Regions from separate parts of the Enterobacter cloacae subsp. cloacae ATCC 13047 genome, predicted to be linked through region 1. Evidence: predicted binding sites of a transcription regulator. Region 1 holds the regulator's gene; each other region holds the start of a gene.
The links. The regulator LexA, encoded in region 1, represses DNA repair genes until DNA is damaged. The targets are predictions, from matches to a motif close to TNCTGTATGTACATACAGNA.

Region 1 (2,203 bases):
CAGTGCCGCACCCTGTACGTTCATGTGCAGGCCCATCACCAGCCAGAGATCGAGCACGATGTTGAGGAGGTTGCCTACCACCAACAGGATTACGGGCGCGCGGGCATACTGCACGCCGAGTAACCACCCCAGCAGAACCAGATTGGCCAGCGACGCGGGCGCGCTGAGCCAGCGAATTTCAAGGAAGCGTCGTGCCTGCTCCAGTACCGCCTCGCTGCCGCCAACGACATGCAGCGCCAGATCAATCAGTGGGGTACGTAATATAGCGATTAACGCGCCTGCCCCAAGCGCCAGAATTAACGGCTGAACCAGCGCGCGCGCCAGACGCAAAGGATCTTTAGCACCGTACGCCTGCGCCGTAAGCCCGGTGGTACTCATGCGCAAAAAGAGCAGGAGCATAAAAAGGAAGCTGGTCGCCGTCGCGCCAATCGCCACACCGCCCAGATAGATGGGTGAATCAAGGTGACCAATAACTGCCGTATCCACCAGCCCCAGCAGAGGAACGGTGATATTGGAAAAAATCATCGGCAGTGCAAGACGCCACAATGCCTTATCGGATGCCGTAAGCAGTGACATGAAAAAATACCGGGAGTGGATAAAGAATCAGGCCACGGCAGATCCGTAGCCTGTCAGGATGAGATTACAGCCATTCTCCGTTGCGAATGACCCCTACCGCCAGCCCCTCGATAGAGAAGTTTTGTTCGCGGAGGTCTACCACAATCGGGGAAAACTCGTTGTTTTCCGGCAGCAGCTGAACCGTATTACCTTGCTTTTTCAGGCGTTTAACGGTGACTTCATCATCGATGCGTGCCACCACAACCTGGCCGTTACGCACGTCTTGCGTTTTATGCACCGCAAGCAGATCGCCGTCAAGAATACCGATGTCTTTCATGGACATACCGCTTACACGCAGCAGGAAATCCGCGCTCGGCTTGAACATGCCGGGATCAACCTGGTAGTGGCCTTCAATATGCTGTTGCGCCAGCAGAGGTTCACCTGCCGCGACGCGCCCCACCAGCGGAATGCCCGTCTCTTCTTCCACCAGCAGGCGGATACCGCGTGAAGCACCCGATACAATCTCAATTACGCCTTTACGCGCCAGCGCTTTCAGGTGTTCCTCGGCAGCGTTCGGAGAACGGAAGCCCAGACGCTGCGCGATTTCCGCACGCGTGGGTGGCATACCCGTCTGGCCGATATGATCCCGAATGAGATCAAACACCTCTTGCTGCCTGGTCGTTAACGCTTTCATTCCGCCCCCTGGGTGTATATACAGTTATGCTGTGAGTATATACAGTCAAAGGCGATTTTGGAACCAAAAACTGCACAAAAAACCAGGGACTTAATTATTCCTCGAGGCTCATCGGAAATGTGACCAAAGCAGCGTGACCCAGGTGATGACCGCAGTGATAATCGCCAGCAACACGGCAGCAGAGCCCATGTCTTTTGCCCGGCCAGAAAGTTCGTGGAAATCAGAGCCAATACGGTCCACAACGGCCTCAATAGCGCTATTAAGAATTTCCACTATCATCACCAACAGCACGGAGCCGATCAGAAGCACGCGGGTAATGGCATCAACATCAAGGAAACAGGCGATAATCACCGCGACAATCGCGGCGACACCCTCCTGGCGAAACGCGGCTTCGTTGACCCAAGCGGCGCGAAAACCTTTCCAGGAATAGCCAGCAGCTTTAATGATACGGGTTAACCCAGTGGTATTATTGGCCATTAAAAGAACCTTTTATTTGAAATAGCGTCAATAACAGGAGGCGCAACGTGTTGCGCTGTAGCCTGAAGTATGACGGGTAACAACAGTAATTTCGCGCGCTTTCTGTTATCCTTGCGCCGCAATTGCATTATTAACCAGAGGCTTTACATCGTTTATGTCTGGCTGGCCACGAATTTACTACAAATTACTTAATTTACCATTAAGCGTCCTGGTAAAAAGTAAGTCTATCCCAGCAGAACCCGCGCTGGAATTGGGGCTCGATACGTCGCGCCCTATTATGTATGTTTTGCCTTATAACTCGAAGGCAGACTTGCTGACGCTTCGCGCCCAGTGTCTGGCGCATGATTTACCTGACCCGCTTGAACCGTTAGAAGTCGACGGTACGCTGTTGCCGCGATACGTGTTCATTCACGGTGGGCCACGCGTGTTTACCTATTACACGCCAAAAGAAGAGTCCATTAAGCTGTTCCACGACTA
Region 2 (2,203 bases), 2.0 Mb from region 1:
TCAGGGGGCCGTACATGTGCAGTTGCCGAGCGGCCTGGGCCAGCTCGTGTTGCCGCGCCTGCTGACGCTACAGCGCATGAATCCTGAATTACATCTGCAGGTTTCGCTTGATGACCGCATCGCCGATCTGGTCACCGAAGGGGTGGATGTGGCGCTTCGGCTGAGCGCGGAGCCTCCACAAGCCCATGCCGCACGCGTACTGGCACGCATTGAAACGCCGCTCTTTGCCGCCCCGTCATTCCCGCCGGTAGAGTCCGTGTACGCGCTGGCGGCGCTTCCCCACGTACGATTCAGCGGCATCCCGCTGGACGCACCTCTTCGCCTGGTTTCTGATGACGAAACGATTGATATTGCAGTGAATACCGTTTTCCGCGCCAATACCAGCGACGCCCTGTTACAGGCGCTGGAGGCAGGCATGGGTATTGGCGGTATGCAACTACCGCTCGCGGCACGGGCGTTGCAAACCGGCACGCTGGTGCAGGTACTCCCCGCGTGGCGGTTACCCGACCGCTTTCTCTATGCGGTTTATCCGGACGCTCGCTTTATTCCACACAGGGTCAGAAGCGTTGTGAGGGCCATAGAACAGCTACTGCATGAAATAATTAAGAAAAATTAAACTTTCCAGGATGCATACTCGCCAGCGCGCCTTGTTGAACTAAAAATTTTCGACTTTCAACGAGTTCCGGAAAATTCCCCTCCCGTCTCTTGATCGTTCTGGTTAATCATGAATACTGTATATAAACACAGTAATATGAGTTAACCATTATGCAGTTGATCTCTCCTTTGGGGCCTGATGCCACGCTATTGCTTCCGTTGTTTATGGAGCGGGTGCCCTGTGGCTTCCCCAGCCCTGCTCAGGATTATGTCGAGGATAGCCTTGATCTGAACAAGCTGGTGATCAAACACCCCAGCGCGACCTATTTTGTCAGGGTGAGCGGTGATTCGATGATCGGCGCAGGCATCAGCCATGGTGACCTGCTGGTGGTTGACCGTTCGTTAACCGCCGTTCATGGCGATATTGTGATTGCGGCGGTCGCGGGCGAATTTACCGTGAAGGAGTTGCAAACGCATCCGCGTCTTCAGCTCATCCCCCATAATCCTGATTACGCGCCGGTCTTTTTTGCCGCAGAAGACGAACTGGAGATCTTCGGCGTTGTGACGTTTACCCTGAAAGCTAACCGCCATGTTCGCGCTCGTTGACGTAAACAGTTTTTACACCTCCTGCGAGACGGCGTTTCGGCCCGACCTTAAGGGGAAACCCGTGGTGGTCGTTTCAAACAACGATGGCTGTATCATTTCACGTTCAGCAGAAGCAAAAGCATTGGGGATCGGCATGGCCGGTCCCTACTTCAAGCTGAAGGATGAGCTGAGACGCCAGAAGGTACACGTCTTTAGCTCCAATTATGCGCTGTATGCGGATATGAGCCGCCGGGTGATGACCATTCTCGAAGAGATGGCCCCGAGAGTGGAGATCTACTCGATTGATGAAGCCTTTCTGGATCTGACGGGCGTCAGCCAGTGTATGTCTCTGGAGGCGTTCGGTCAGGCTATCCGCCAGCGCCTGTACAAAGAGACCGGCCTGCTGGTCGGGGTCGGTATCGCGCCCACCAAAACCTTAGCCAAGCTGGCTAACCATGCCGCCAAAACCTGGAAGAAAACCAACGGTGTGGTGGATTTATCGAATATCGATCGTCAGCGTAAATTGCTGTCACTGGTACCGGTCAGCGAAGTGTGGGGCGTCGGGCGCAGGATTAGCAAAAAACTGAATCTGATGGGGATCGAGACTGCCCTGCATCTGGCGGAATGTTCAAGCTGGGTGATCCGTAAACACTTTAATGTCGTGCTGGAAAGAACCGCCCGCGAGTTACGCGGTGAACCGTGTCTGGCGCTGGAAGAGTTTTCGCCAACAAAGCAACAAATCATCTGTAGCCGCTCCTTCGGCAGCCGTATCACCCGGTATGACGATATGCACCAGGCGATCTGCGCCTATGCCGAACGCGCCGCCGAGAAGCTGCGCGAAGAGAAACAGTTTTGCTGTTATATCAGCGTCTTTATTCGCACCAGCCCGCATGCAGAGGACGAGGTTTTTTATGGTAACCAGGCCTCCGGCAAGCTGACGATCCCCACCAACGATACGCGGGATATTATCAGGGTAGCTATCGAGTCATTGAACCGAATCTGGAAAGAGGGACATCGCTATATG
Region 3 (2,203 bases), 2.6 Mb from region 1:
CGGTTCATTTGCAGCAGAATACGGTGCAAACGCACCACGTCATGGGTGCCGGTCTTTTCACTGAGATCGTTTAAGAACATCTCGGCCAGGCCGCGCAGCTTTTCCAGATGCTTCGCCAGCTGCTGGCAAATCTCCATCACCTCGTCCGGCAACTCCCCCATGGCAAAACGGTGCTCTGCCTCCTGAGTCGCCGGGAGATACAGATTCAGAATGTTGTTCAGGGATGCGATAAGGCCGTAGACCTCTTCACAGTGTTCACTCAGACGCTCGGGCACCGCCAGCGGCGGCGTGGTTTTGGGACGGAACTGCTCCATGCAGGTGGCCACCAGCTTGCAGAACAGATCGAGCTGCAGGCGGAACCACGGGGCCGTGATTTCAGCACTCATCTCCAGCGCATCCCGGGCTACGTCAGGCAAATGGTGGCCTTCATCAAGCACCAGCAGCAGGTTTTTCGGCTCCGGCAGCACCGCCTCGCTCTCCAGCGCCGCCATCACCAGCGCATGATTGGCGACCACCACTTCCGCTTCCTGGATCTCCCGCCGGGCGACAAAAAACGGGCACTCGCGGTAGTAGTGACAGTTACGGTTGAGGCAACTGGCTTTATCGGTGCTGAGCCTGCGCCATAAATCATCGCCGATGGCCTGGCTGGTGTGATCGCGCAAACCGTCCCACCTGTAGCTGTCGAGATCGGCTTTCAGCTTCGCACACTGTTCCTGCTCCGCCTTGTTGTTTGGCGTCAGTTCGTCATCAAGAAACGCCAGCAGATCCTGCTGGGTGGGCTCACTGCTGGCGAGCGCCGCCAGGTTACGCGGGCAGACATAACGTCCGCGGCCAAAGGCGGCGGTAAAACGCAGCTCGGGGATAATTTTGCGCAGCAGCGGCAGGTCTTTGCTGAAGATCTGATCCTGTAGCGCCACGTTAGCGGTGCTGATCACCAGCGTCTTTTGTTCTTCCCGCGCAATAGCGATGCCCGGGATTAAATAAGAGAGGGTTTTACCGACCCCGGTTGGCGCTTCAATCGCCAGATGTCGCCCGTCGTCACCGGCGAGCGTTTTTGCCACATCGGCAATCATCTGCCGCTGTGGTGCCCGGGGGATAAAGTCGGGGATCTGCTGCTGGAGTGCCTTATACCAGGCACCAATCTGCGCTTTCAGCGCCGCGGTTAAAGCCATCGGAAAACCTGAAATACTGTATAAACAGCCACTATTGTGGCACTTTATTTTCGTCACCGCAAAAAGAAAAGCCCGGCTTTACGGCCTAATGCCGATCGTTTAATAGTATTTGAACGATCCTGCCAGTAAGAGACAATCCAGGTTCATTCCCTCTAAACCCGGATTTTTTATGTCTGAATACGATATGCAGGCTCTGTCTCCGTCTGGCTCACGGTTCCTGTTGAGGATGCACGAGCGCCCTGATAAGCCACGTTGTAATGACATAACCCCGAATGATGTCTCGCCACTCCGCTTGATCGTATATCACCAATCGGACATTAGGTTTGTTATGCCTAAAATCAGGGATAAGGGGGCAAGGCTAGATCACTCCAGCCTTTGGCGATTATCTCACTTTCTTGAAAATGAGCAGAATCAACACGGTAGTAACAACGTAACCGAAGAGCGAAACATGAATCAGTCTGTCGTAATACTGATCAAATTCAGCAACCACAGCATTACAGGCTTCAATCGTGATCGTCTTTTCGTTGAGTATGTCTGTGTATTTTCTCGTTATCCCATAATCTAAAACAATAACCAAAATGGATGCTATGTAAATGAAAGAAATAGTGATTATGCTTCCCCATCGGATGATAAATTTTGTTCTACTCGTCAAGGTCATATGACCCCCCCAAGACGCCACCAACCGTACCGCCAGAATAACCAGACGCTGAACCTAATTTTGAGGCTCCCGCTGCAAGGTTTTTCTCTATAGCGTTTTCTTCACCAGCAGTGTAATTGTCTATGTTTGGATACTGTTCTTTGAATTCGTTGGTAACTTCAGTTACTTGCATCGAACTTAGGCTACTGCTTTTGCGAATAAGATAATTTTGTAGAGACAAAGGCACTGCAAAGTCTTCCTCGCTTTCAATCGGTAATTGCGTTGTAGTCGATGTGTAGCTTGTTTCGAAAACGTTTGAGCCTGATTTACGAATTACCTGAACAGTATGCGTTGTACAGTTGCTACCAGTCAGATCATAGACGTCAATTACTCT
Region 4 (2,203 bases), 540 kb from region 1:
TGAACAACGTGCACGTGCCCGCGGGGCTACTGGTAAACCTTGCTATCTGGCAGCAACAGCCCCACTGGCCGAGTTTCCTTATTGGGGGAGCGGTGATCCTGGCTTCGCTGTGGGTACATCGCCGTTGGGTCGCTCCGCGCTCCGCACAAACGGAAGATGGTCGCACGCGTGGTTCCGCGTTGAGCGAATAAACGCTTCCGTGATCGGCTGACGCTGCTCGCCATCGCGCACGGCGGCGTACAGCCGGCTCCACAGTCCTTCTCCCAGGGTTTTGGTGACCACCAGGCCCTGGCGTTCAAAACTCTCTACCACCCAGTGCGGCAGCGCCGCGATGCCCATTCTGGCGGCAACCATCTGAATCAACAGCAACGTATTATCCACGCTTTTCAGCTGTGGGCTGATGCCCGCCGGCTGCAGGAAATGGCGCCAGATATCCAGGCGACTGCGCTGCACCGGGTATATCAGCAGCGTTTCAGTCGCCAGGTCTTCCGGGGTGATACGCGTCTTGCTGGCCAGCGGATGATCCGGTGCCAGCACCAGACGCACCTCATAATCGAACATTGGCGAATAATGCAGGCCGCTACGCGGCAGAATGTCTGACGTCATCACCAGATCCAGCTCGCCCTGCTGGAGTGACGGCTGCGGGTCAAACGTCACGCCGGAGGTAAAGTCCATTTCTACCTGCGGCCACTTCTGGCGGAAGTTCTCAAGCGCGGGGGTCAGCCACTGAATACAGCTGTGGCACTCAATGGCGATACGCAATTTAGTTTGCTGCGGCTCATTGCAGGACTGAAGCGCGCTGGCAATTTGCGGCAGCACCTGATTTGCCAGCTGCAGGAGGATCTCGCCCTGGGGAGTAAAGCGCAGCGGCTGGCTCTTACGCACAAAAAGACGAAAGCCGAGACGTTGTTCCAGATCGCTGAACTGGTGAGAAAGGGCGGACTGAGTCTGGTGCAGTGAGGCCGCCGCCGCCGCGAGAGAACCGCAGTTTCGCAACGCTTGTAGCGTTTTCAGGTGTTTTATCTCGATCATGAAAGTCCTTCACTTCGCCATGAACATTTTGCGCTTGAGGAATATACAGTACCTGCCAATTATAGATGTGTAAACATCTGGACGTCTAAATAACGAATTTCACAAGGGGCATGACATGACAATCCGCAATCACACTCTCGGTTTCCCTCGCGTTGGCCTTCGTCGCGAGCTAAAAAAAGCACAAGAAAGCTACTGGGCAGGAAACACCACGCGTGAAGAGCTGCTGGCAGTGGGCCGCGAACTGCGTGCCCGCCACTGGGAGCAGCAAAAACAGGCGGGCGTAGACCTGCTGCCGGTGGGCGATTTCGCCTGGTACGACCATGTTCTGACGACCAGCCTGCTGCTTGGCAATGTCCCGGCTCGTCATCAGAACAACGATGGATCGGTAGATATCGACACGCTGTTCCGCATCGGCCGTGGCCGTGCGCCAACCGGTGAGCCAGCGGCAGCGGCGGAAATGACCAAGTGGTTTAACACCAACTATCACTATATGGTGCCGGAGTTTGTTAAAGGTCAGCAGTTCAAACTGACCTGGACCCAGTTGCTGGATGAAGTGGACGAAGCGCTGGCGCTGGGGCACCAGGTGAAACCGGTGCTGCTGGGGCCAGTGACCTACCTGTGGTTAGGAAAAGTCAAAGGCGAGCCGTTCGATCGTCTGAGCCTGCTGAAGGATATCCTGCCGGTCTACAAACAGGTGCTGATTGAGCTGGGCAAACGCGGTATTCAGTGGGTGCAAATCGACGAACCGGCGCTGGTGCTCGAACTGCCGCAAGCGTGGCTCGATGCCTTCAAACCGGCTTACGATGCACTGACCGGGCAGGTGAAGCTGCTGCTTACCACCTACTTTGAAGGTGTGACGCCGAACCTCGGCACCATCACCAAATTGCCAGTGCAGGGCCTGCACGTTGACCTGGTGCATGGAAAAGATGATGTTGCAGAACTGCACAAGCGCCTGCCAGCGGAGTGGCTGCTCTCTGCCGGGCTGGTGAACGGTCGTAACGTCTGGCGCGCCGATCTGACAGAAAAATATGCTCAGATTAAGGACATCGTCGGCAAACGTGAGCTATGGGTGGCCTCTTCGTGTTCACTGCTGCACAGCCCTATCGATCTCAGCGTTGAAACCCGCCTGGATGCGGAAGTGAAAAGCTGGTTTGCCTTTGCCTTGCAGAAA

Region 2: the regulator LexA is predicted to act here: its motif matches at 730-749, upstream of umuD (translesion error-prone DNA polymerase V autoproteolytic subunit).
Region 3: the regulator LexA is predicted to act here: its motif matches at 1,187-1,206, upstream of dinG (ATP-dependent DNA helicase DinG).
Region 4: the regulator LexA is predicted to act here: its motif matches at 1,064-1,083, upstream of metR (HTH-type transcriptional regulator MetR).

Annotation. Positions count from the first base shown of each region.
Region 1 covers NC_014121.1:310,217-312,419, reverse strand. Annotated here, with positions in the region: gene dinF (MATE family efflux transporter DinF) at 1-576, opposite strand, end outside; gene lexA (transcriptional repressor LexA) at 641-1,249, opposite strand; gene ECL_RS01460 (diacylglycerol kinase) at 1,358-1,726, opposite strand; gene plsB (glycerol-3-phosphate 1-O-acyltransferase PlsB) at 1,881-2,203, shown strand, end outside.
Region 2 covers NC_014121.1:2,300,624-2,302,826, forward strand. Annotated here, with positions in the region: gene ECL_RS11030 (LysR family transcriptional regulator) at 1-616, shown strand, start outside; gene umuD (translesion error-prone DNA polymerase V autoproteolytic subunit) at 766-1,200, shown strand; gene umuC (translesion error-prone DNA polymerase V subunit UmuC) at 1,184-2,203, shown strand, end outside.
Region 3 covers NC_014121.1:2,980,496-2,982,698, forward strand. Annotated here, with positions in the region: gene dinG (ATP-dependent DNA helicase DinG) at 1-1,172, opposite strand, end outside; gene ECL_RS14380 (PAAR domain-containing protein) at 1,814-2,203, opposite strand, start outside.
Region 4 covers NC_014121.1:5,088,982-5,091,184, reverse strand. Annotated here, with positions in the region: gene ECL_RS24730 (carboxylate/amino acid/amine transporter) at 1-191, shown strand, start outside; gene metR (HTH-type transcriptional regulator MetR) at 79-1,032, opposite strand; gene metE (5-methyltetrahydropteroyltriglutamate--homocysteine S-methyltransferase) at 1,148-2,203, shown strand, end outside.